DNA from 3 places in the Micromonospora sp. NBC_00421 genome. Region 2 is predicted to be linked to each of the others. Evidence: riboswitches for the same ligand, from Rfam matches in the RefSeq annotation. Region 2 holds a riboswitch; each other region holds the start of a gene.

What was found. Region 2 has a riboswitch for cobalamin ahead of OHQ87_RS05125 (nitroreductase family protein). Riboswitches for the same ligand answer to the same signal wherever they lie in the genome.
Region 1: linked by a shared signal. The riboswitch ahead of OHQ87_RS12875 (ribonucleoside-diphosphate reductase subunit alpha) and the one ahead of OHQ87_RS05125 (nitroreductase family protein) in region 2 are both predicted to bind cobalamin.
Region 3: linked by a shared signal. The riboswitch ahead of OHQ87_RS07900 (CbtB domain-containing protein) and the one ahead of OHQ87_RS05125 (nitroreductase family protein) in region 2 are both predicted to bind cobalamin.

What each region holds. Positions count from the first base shown of each region.
Region 1 is NZ_CP107929.1:2,985,243-2,988,506, reverse strand. Features, by position in the region: gene OHQ87_RS12875 (ribonucleoside-diphosphate reductase subunit alpha) at 1-1,177, opposite strand, end outside; cobalamin riboswitch at 1,297-1,517, opposite strand; gene OHQ87_RS12870 (helix-turn-helix transcriptional regulator) at 1,544-2,431, opposite strand; gene OHQ87_RS12865 (oxidoreductase) at 2,559-3,264, shown strand, end outside.
Region 2 is NZ_CP107929.1:1,075,573-1,078,836, reverse strand. Features, by position in the region: gene xylB (xylulokinase) at 1-847, shown strand, start outside; partial or broken gene OHQ87_RS05130 (DNA-binding response regulator) at 883-1,005, shown strand; partial or broken gene OHQ87_RS05125 (nitroreductase family protein) at 1,089-1,319, opposite strand; cobalamin riboswitch at 1,357-1,555, opposite strand; gene OHQ87_RS05120 (MarR family winged helix-turn-helix transcriptional regulator) at 1,951-2,274, shown strand; gene OHQ87_RS05115 (cytochrome P450) at 2,255-2,458, opposite strand; gene OHQ87_RS05110 (fructosamine kinase family protein) at 2,824-3,264, shown strand, end outside.
Region 3 is NZ_CP107929.1:1,820,072-1,823,335, reverse strand. Features, by position in the region: gene OHQ87_RS07905 (PepSY-associated TM helix domain-containing protein) at 219-1,694, shown strand; cobalamin riboswitch at 1,808-1,949, shown strand; gene OHQ87_RS07900 (CbtB domain-containing protein) at 1,984-2,187, shown strand; gene OHQ87_RS07895 (CbtA family protein) at 2,178-2,972, shown strand; gene OHQ87_RS07890 (histidine phosphatase family protein) at 2,992-3,264, shown strand, end outside.

The sequences.
Region 1 (3,264 bases), 1.9 Mb from region 2:
TGGCCTTCTTCTCCGCGACCCGGTACGCGGCGTCGAACTCCTCGCCGTACAGGTCGGGCAGCTCCGGGGCGTCCGACGGGTCGATCAACGACCAGTCGGCGTCGGCTTCGACCCGGCGCATGAACTCGTCCGGAATCCAGTTGGCCAGGTTGAGATTGTGGGTACGCCGGGCCTCTTCGCCGGTGTTGTCCCGCAGCTCCAGGAACTCCTCGACGTCCGGATGCCACGGCTCCAGATAGACGCAGGCGGCCCCCTTGCGCCGGCCGCCCTGGTTGACCGCCGCCACCCCGGCGTCGAGGGTCTTGAGGAACGGCACGATCCCGTTCGACCGGCCGTTGGTGCCCCGGATCAACGCGCCCCGGCCACGTACCCGCGACCAGGAGATGCCGATGCCGCCGGAGAACTTGGACAGCTTCGCCACCTGGTGGTAGCGCTCGTAGATCGAGTCGAGCTCGTCGCGGGGCGAGTCGACCAGGAAACACGACGACATCTGCGTGTGCCGGGTGCCGGAGTTGAACAACGTGGGGGAACTCGGCAGGTAGGCAAGCGACGACATCAACCGGTAGAACCCGACCGCCTCGTCGGGCGTGGTGGACAGCCCGCAGGCCACCCGCAGCAGCCAGTACTGCGGGGTCTCCACCACCAGCCGCGACTCGGGGTGCCGCAGCAGGTACCGGTCGGCGACCGTGCGCAGTCCGAAGTACTCGAACCGCAGGTCACCCGCCGGGTCGACCGCGTCGTCGAGGGTGCGGGCGTTGCGGGCCACGAACGCGGCGGTGTCGTCGGAGATCAGGCCGAGGCCGTGGGCGTACCGGATGGACTGGCTGAAGCTCGCCACCGCCTGCCCGCGGACCTCCTGCTCCACGTAGCCGGCCAGCAGCCGGGCCGCCAGCCGGGAGTACTGCGGTTCGGTGCCGATCAGCTCCGCCGCCGTCTGGATCGACAGCTTGTCCAGCTCGGCAGTGGTCGCCCCGTCGTAGAGGCCGCTTATCGTCTTGGTCGCCACCCGCAGCGGGTCCACCTCGTCCAGGTCGGCGGCCCACCGCTCGACCGCCTTGACGATCTTGTTGACGTCCACCGGCTCGGTGTCGCCGTTGCGCTTGCGTACCCGCATCGCCGGCCGGCGTGGCTCCGCGCCGTCGGCCTCGGACGGGGGGCTCTCCGCTACGTTCGTCATGACCTCTCCTCGCTGTCACCGATGGCCCTCGGACGCGGGAGAACGCCAACGGGCGCGGCGCGGCGGCCGGCCCGGTTGCTGGCGTCGGTCGTCCCGCGCGACCTCCGACCGCCGCACGCAGCAGCGCACGGCGCACTGGCAGGTCTTCGGACTCGCGGGCCTGACCGGGTTCCACCGGTCGCCTACTGGCCGTCGCTTCCCAGACCTCGCGGCCCAGTGCTCGATGACGGCGGTCGTTCCCACTCACCGCTGCGGGGCAGTCCCGGATTTACACCGGGTTCCCTGTTGCCTCGACCGGGCCGTTCAGGCCCGGTCGAACCAGCTGCGTGGGACACCATATATGGCGTCCCCTGGGGAGAAGCAACACTAGATGTCGCGTCGGCGTGTCGGATCACTCTCACCCGCCCGGCCGGTCGCGCGCAGTGACGCCAGCAGCCGTAGCCGGTCGGCGTCGGGGCTGCCCGGCGCGGCGGTGAAGACCAGCATGACCGGGCCGGGGTTGCCGGGCAGCGGGTAGGTGTCCCAGTCCAGGACGATGTCACCGACCTCGGGGACCTCGAAGGTCTTGGTGCCGCTGACCGAAGCGCGCACGTCGTGCCGGGCCCACAGCCGTCGGAACTCGGCGCTGCGGATGCTCAGCTCGCCGACGATCGCGGTGGCCCGGGGGTGGGTGGGGTCCGTGGCGACGGCGGCACGCATCATGCCGATGTAGTCCATGGCCTGCTGTTCCCACGCCGCGCAGCGCCGCGACGCGGTCGTCGGGTCGTCGAACATCAGCAGGAGCATGTTGAGCCGGTCGGGCGGGTAGCCCTCCGGGTCGCCGAGCAGCGCCGTCGCCCACGGGTTCCAGGCGAGCAGGTCGAGGTGTCGGCCGAGCACGACCGCCGGGGTGTCCAGCACCAGCAGCAGCCGTCGGGTGCTCTCCGGCACCCGCTCCGGGCCGGGGTCCACCCGGACGGGCACCGGCCGGCGGGCGGCGCGGGCCAGGGTGAACAGGTGCCGGCGTTCCTCGTCGTCGAGGCCGAGCGCGCCGGCGAGCGCGTCCAACACGTCGTCGGACGGGCGGACCTCGCGGCCCTGCTCCATCCGCTGGTAGTAGTCGGTGCTCAACCCGGACAGCAGGGCCAGTTCCTCACGCCGCAACCCGGTGACCTTACGTCGGCCGCCCGGCTCCAGGCCGACGTCGCGGGGGTGCAGCCGGCCGCGCCGGGCGCGCAGGAAATCGCCGAGTTCGCGGGCGTACGGATGGGTCATGCCGCAAGTGTGTCGCGGCCCGGACGGGTGAAGGTAGGTCCGGCAGACCTGGGCAACCGGGAACGACCGATCCGGCCCGGATTGCTCCTAACGTCGTCGCTCCACCCCGATCTCCCAGGAGCAGCAGATGACCGGATGGACCGCCGCCCACATCCCCGACCAGCACGGCCGTACCGCCGTCGTGACCGGCGCGAACTCGGGCCTCGGCCTGGTCACCGCCACCGCACTGGCCCGCCACGGCGCGCACGTCGTGCTCGCCGTCCGCAACACCGCCGCCGGGGAGCAGGCCGCCCGCCGGATGGACGGCGACGTCGAGGTACGCGAGCTGGACCTGGCCTCCCTCGCCTCGGTACGGGCGTTCGCGGCGAAGCTGACAGTCGATCATCCGGTGCTCGACCTGCTGGTCAACAACGCCGGTGCGGTGCTGCTCGGCCCGCGCCGCACCACGCCCGACGGCTTCGAGGCGCACCTCGGCACCAACCTGCTGGGCCACTTCGCGCTGACCGGCCTGCTGCTCGGCAACCTGGCGGCGGCGCGGGCGGCCCGGGTGGTGAGTCTCAGCTCGATCACCCACCGGAGCGCACACCTGGACTTCGCCGACCTGATGTTCGAACGTGGCTACCGGGCCGCCGCCGCCTACGGCCGGTCCAAGCTCGCCACCACCGTCTTCGGTGTCGAGCTGGACCGCCGACTGCGCGCCACCGGATCACCTGTCCTCAGCACGCTGGCCCACCCCGGCGTCACCCGCACCAACCTGACTCCCCGGGCGTGGGAACACCGGGGCCGGCGGGGCCGGGTGATCGCGTGGCTCGGCCTGCTGGCCACCCAGCCGG
Region 2 (3,264 bases):
CGCGTACCGGCAGGACCTGGTGCGGCTCGCCTTCGGTCGGGACGTGGCACTCCCCCGGATCGCCGGACCGGCCGAGGTGGTCGGGGAGACCACCTCGGGCGCGCTGCTCTCGGCCGGCACCGGTGACACGATGGGCGGGGCGCTCGGCGTCGGCCTGCGGCCGGGTGACGTGGTGGTCTCGCTGGGCACCTCGGGATGCGTGTACGGGCTCAGTGACGTGCCGACCGCCGACGCGAGCGGGCTGGTGGCCGGGTACGCCGACGCGACCGGCCGGTTCCTGCCACTGGTGTGCACGCTCAACGCGGCCCGGGTGCTGGTCACGGTCGCCGACCTGCTGGGCCGGTCACTGGCCGAGTTGGACGAGCTGGCGCTCTCGGCGCAACCTGGCGCGGGCGGGCTGACCCTGCTGCCGTACCTGGATGGGGAACGCACCCCCAATCTGCCCGACGCGCGCGGTCTGCTCGCCGGCCTGACCCGGGCGAACGCGTCGGCGGCGAACCTGGCGCGGGCCGCCGTGGAGGGCATGCTCGGCGGTATCGCCGACGCCCTCCACGCGCTCCGTGCCCAGGACGTCCCGGTCGACCGGGTGTTGCTGATCGGCGGCGCGGCCCGGTCCCGCGCGGTGCGGGCGGTCGCGCCGGCGTTGTTCGGCGTACCGGTGGCCGTGCCGCGCGCTGCCGAGTACGTGGCGCTCGGCTCGGCGCGGCAGGCGGCCTGGGCGCTGTCCGGCGACGCCGAGCCGCCGCCGTGGCCGGTCGCGGCCGAGGAGGTCACCGCCGCCGGCACCCCCGAGGTGTACGCGCGCTACGTCGATGTCCGCCAACAGGCGCTACCACTGCTGACGTGACACCGGACGGCCGATGACCATCGAGGTTCTGGGCGTCGCCCGAGGTGACCCGGCAGCTCGTCGGCAGGCACGCGGCGTGCATCCGCCCCGCCGAGGGCACGCCGGACCAGGTGGGACTGACCCGGCACGAGTTGGAGGTGCTGCGCCCGATCGCCGACCGGATGCTGCGTCTGGCCGGCGTCGCGGTCCCCTCCGCCGCGGGCGGGTTGGGAGCTGCCGGTGATCGAACGTGCCGGCGCGGACCGTCCAGGGTGGCGGCGAACGTGGCCCGCCCGGCCTGTACGTGCCGGTGGCACCGGCGGCGGAGGTCGGGGTCCCGGACCAGGACGGAGTCCCACGGCTGCGAGTAGCCGACGCCGGGCGCGGCATGCGCGGCGTCGAGAATCCGGTGCAGGGTGTCGGCCGGCACCGGCGCCCCGGTGAACTGGGCCCGGACGTCCCGGCGGCGGTGGATGGCGTCGTAGAGTGCCACAGGCAGGCTCCCGCTGCGCTCGGCCCAGCCCGGAGGGGTGGGCGGTCGACGCGAGGCCGGTCTTCGGACTCCCGGATCAACGCCAGCCCGTCCGCCTTCCCGGCCTTATGGCCAGTGGCTGCGCTCCTCGCGCATGGACGGTCGCTCCCCGGTCACCGCAGCGGGCCCGTGTCGGATTCACACCGGCTTCCCGATTCTCCCCGCGCACGCGGGGCACCTCGCACGATCATGCCGTCGAGGATGCCAACTCGCGTCAGCGGCACAGGTCGGCGACGCCCCCCGCACGCGGCGGCCGCAGCCCGCGATGATCTTGCAGGTCCACTGTTGCCGCTGTCGCCCGGCCGGTCCACCGTGGTCAGCGTGCCGCTGACCCAGGCCGGCGACGTGCAACTCCGCCATCACCAGCCGCAGGTGCTCGACGGCCCGGATCCCGCCGGCCGAAGGCCGGGGCCAGGATGGACGGCACACTGGACACGGCGATCACCCGACCCATCCGCTCGCTCACGAACCGGCCCTGCAGCCGGGGGCACCACCGGCTCGGCTCCAGCGGCTGACCTCCTGGCTGCTCCACCACGGGGCAGCCCGCGCGAACCGGGTCGTCGGGACGCACCTGGATCGCCCCGGCGACCGGATGCGGTACGGCATCCCCGCCGCGCTCGACGAGTTCGGCGGGATCAGCCAGGCAGAGCTGTGCCGCCGGCTGGGCATCGACCGGGGCGACGCTGTCACCACCCTGAACGGGATGGAGGCCGACGGCCTGCTCCGCCGGGAACCCGACCCGGTGGACCGGCGCCGCAACGTCGTTCACATCACCGACGCCGGAACCGCCCGGATGCGGGAGATGGACACGCTTGTCGACGGCGCTCAGAACGACCTGCTCGACCGGTTCACGGTGGCCGAACGCGCCCAGTTCATCGACCTGCTGCGCCGCCTGGTCAACATCCCGCCACCCTGAGCTGCCAGGTCACCGGCACACACGAAGAGTGCTGGAGTTCCAGCCGGGCCAGCGGCGCGCCCGCGCAGAAGTGCCGCCCGTGGCCGAAGGCCAGATGCCGGTTCGGGACGCGGCCGACATCGAAGCGGACGGACTCCGCGATGAACCGCTCGTCGACGTTGGCGTGCGCCAGCCCGAGTGGCACCAGCCCACCTCCGCGGCGGTCTGACCCCCGGACTACCAGTTGACGAGTTCGATGGAGAGCACCCCCGGCGTAGGGTCTGCACGACCACGCCGGGCGCGAACCGTTCACCGGCCTGCCGTTCCGCCCGCGCGGGTGCACACAACGGACGGCCGTCCGGGTCGACCCGCCAACCCGAGCCGACGGCCTTGGCCACCGCCGCCCCAACGCCGACCGACACCAACGGCTCACCCGGGCGGGCGTCATCGCCGCCTACTGCGGTGCGTCGGAAGGTTCCGGAAGGGCCTGTCCTAACGCGGATGTGCTGGGATGGTCACCGTGACTCCGGAAGATCCCGGCACGCCCCCGACCGGAGGAGACCACTGCCGATGTTCCTGACAGATCCGCTGGCGGAGCGGTTGTCGCGGACGGGGATCCGCGACATCGTCACCATCACGCCGGTCAGCGGTGGACTTGCCGCGCTCGCCGGAATAGCCCACCGCAGGGACGCGCCGTCGGTCTTCGTCAAAGCCTTCGCCGAAGCGCCCGACGGCGACGGTGACGCCTTTGTCGCGGAGGCCGAAGGGCTGGCGGCCCTGCGGGAGCGCGGAGGACTGGCGACACCCGAGGTGATCGTGGCGAACCACGAGTTGCTCGTGCTGTCGCTGCTACAGCCGAGACCAAGCGAGGTAGCTTTCTGGGAGCAGTTCGCCCACGCGCTCGCCCAGGCGCACACGAGCACCATCCATCCCCGCTTCGGATGGCACCGCGACAACTGGTTGGGTCGCCGTCGGCAGATGAATGCGTGGGCCGACGACGGCTTCGCATTC
Region 3 (3,264 bases), 740 kb from region 2:
GGACCGGACCCTCCGATGTCGACAGCCGCGACGGCACGGGCCGCCACCAGGCACCGGACCCTCGACGGACCCGTCCCGTCCGGACATTCCCGGGAACCATGGCGGCGCTCGCGCCGACTACCTCTCCGGGCGAGGCCGACACCACGGACCCGGCCGACCCGCACGCATGCACGGGGAACGACCACCGGGTGTATCCCGACAATTCCGATCGGAAGAACATGTCTGTCACCGAGTTGTCCGGCCCGTCGACGCCGGAGCCCGCCGCCACCACCGCCGACCCACCCGCCCGGTCGGCCCGAGGTACCTCCCCGTTCGGTGCGCTGCTGCTGCGGTTGCACTTCTACGCCGGTGTGCTGGTCGCGCCGTTCCTGGTGGTCGCCGCGCTGACCGGACTCGCCTACACGGTGGCTCCGCAGGTGGACGGGATGCTCTACGGCGACCGGTTGACGGTGGCCCAGGTGGGTGAGCGTCGGCTGCCGGTGGCCGACCAGGTCGGGGCAGCACGCAACGCGCACCCCTACGGCAGCGTCGCCGCGGTGCAGCCCGGTGCGGACGACCGGACCACCCGGGTGGTGTTCTCGGCGCCGGAGCTGGGCGAGAAGCAGCACACCGTATACGTCGACCCGTTCACGGGCCGGGTGCAGGGGCAGTTGACCACCTGGTTCGGGTCCACGCCGGCCACCACCTGGCTGGACGACCTGCACCGCAACCTGCATCTGGGGGTGGTGGGCCGGCACTACTCGGAGCTGGCCGCGAGCTGGCTGTGGGTCATCGCGCTCGGCGGGGTCGTACTGTGGTGGCGTCGCCGCCGCGCCTCCCGGGCCACCGTCCGGCACCTGCTCGTGCCGGATCTGTCCACCGCCAGAGGGGTACGGCGGACCCGGGGCTGGCACGCCACCGTCGGCGTCTGGCTCACCGTCGGCCTGCTGTTCCTCTCCGCGACCGGGCTGACCTGGTCCCGGTACGCCGGGGCCAACTTCGGTGCCGGCCTCGACGCGCTCGACGCCCGCGCCCCGCAGATCTCCACCGCCCTCACCGCCGCGCCCACCGCCCCGGCCGACACCGGTGGTGGTCACCACGAGGCGGCCGGAGCGGGTGGGGTGGTCGAATCGGCCGCCTTCGACCGGGTCCTGACCGCCGCCCGTACGGCCGGTCTGACCGGCCCGGTCGAGATCGCCCCGGCGCCGGAACCGGGCTCGGCCTGGACCGTCACGCAGGTCGACAACGTCTGGCCGGTCGCGAAGGACCGGGTCGCCGTCGACCCCACCACGGCCACGGTCACCGCCCGCAGCGACTTCGCCGACTGGCCACTGCTGGCCAAGCTCAGTGGTCTCGGCATCCAGGCGCACATGGGGGTGCTCTTCGGACCGCTCAACCAGATCCTGCTCGCCGCGCTGGCCCTCGGGCTGCTCTGCGTCATCGTCTGGGGCTACCGCATGTGGTGGCAACGCCGGCCCACCCGCGCCGACCGCCGCGCCCTCACCGGCACCCCACCGGCCCGCGGCGGCGTACGCGGCCTTCCGCGCGGCGTCCTGATCGTCGGCACACCACTGGTCGTGGCGGTCGGCTGGGCGCTGCCGCTGATCGGGCTCACCCTGCTCGTCTTCCTCCTCGTCGACGTCGTCCTGGGGGCGGTGGGCCGACGACGCCGTACCAGCACCGTCCCCACCTCACCCGCACCAGCCGGTCGATGACCGACCGCCCCGTCCGGCCGCCCGCTCGGCGTCGGACGGGGCGGTCGACTCGCGCAGCGCCGGTCCCCGCCCCGGTTGCTCACATTCGGCGGGATGACGATTGACCGCTCGGGGGTCACGCCGCTACGGTCGATCCAAATCTGCGGCGTCGCGAGGTAAGCCGGTGAGAATCCGGCGCGGTCGCGCCACTGTGAGCGGTCCCCGTCGTCGACGGGTCCGCGAGCCAGGACGCTCGGTCGTCCGCAGCCTTGCGATGGGGACGCGTCATCCCCGGGAAGGTTCGTGTCCCATGTCGAGTTCCACTCCCGCCCAGCCGCTGGTGCACCCCGTCGGGTCGACCCGCGTGTACTGGGCGGCACTGGCCGTCGTCGGCGTACTCCTGCTGCTCACCTATCTGGTCGCGTTCGACCAGGGCGCGGTCTCGCGCAGTGGCATGTACCTGCACGAGCTCATGCACGACGGCCGGCACCTGCTCGGTGTCCCGTGCCACTGAACCCCACCCACAATCCACCCACGTTCGCCACCGTCCTGCTCCGCGGTCTGCTCGCCGGTCTCGTCGCCGGCCTGCTCGCGGGGGCGTTCGGCTACCTCGTCGGTGAGCCGCGCATCGAGGCGGCCATCGCGATCGAGGAGGCAGCCAGCCACACCGGGCCGGTGGCCGACGACCACCACGCCGACGCCCTGGTGGGCCGGGGCGGCCAGCGGGCCGGCCTGTTCCTGGCCACCGGGCTGTTCGGCACCGCGATGGGTGGCCTGCTGGCGACCGGGTACGCGCTCCTGCGCCGTCGCCTGCGGACCACGGACGACGGCCGGTCGGCGCTGCTGCTCGCCGGCGGCGCCCTGCTCGGCGCGGTGCTCGTGCCGTTCCTCAAGTATCCGGCCAACCCCCCGGCGGTCGGCAGTCCCGACACCATCGACCAACGCACCGCCGCCTACCTGACCCTGGTGGTGCTCGGTCTGGTGGCGGTCTGGGCGGGCACCCTCGGCTACCGGTCGGTCCGCCCCGACGCACCGGTCTGGCAACGGGTCGGCGCGGCCGTCGGGGGCTTCCTCCTGGTCGCCGGTGCCGGGTATGTCGTCCTGCCGTCCTTCCAGGAGGTGCCGGACGACTTCCCCGCGACTCTGCTGTGGAACTTCCGGTTGGCCGCTCTCGGTACCCAGGTGGTGCTCTGGGCGGCGATCGGCCTGCTGTTCAGCGCCCTGATGAGCCAGGGCCGGCGGCTGGACCGGCGACCGGGGGCGGGCGGGATTCCGACTGTCACCCCGGCGAGCCGATGACCGGTGCGGGAACACCGGCGTGACCGCGACCAGCCTGCGGCTGGTCGCACACGCGCACACCGCCGCCCTGCGGCGGGCGGTGTTCGGCGCGGGTGACGACGACCTGGACGAGGGCGGCCGGCGGGCCGCCCTCGCCCTGGCCGGTTCCGACCGGCGCGGCCCACTGGGCCCGGTCGACGTCTGCCTGACCAGCCCGGCGCCGGCGGCGGTGCAGACCGCTCACGCCCTCGGGCTGCGCCCCACAGTCGAGGCCGCGCTGGCCGACTGCGGGTACGCCGACTGGTCCGGGCAG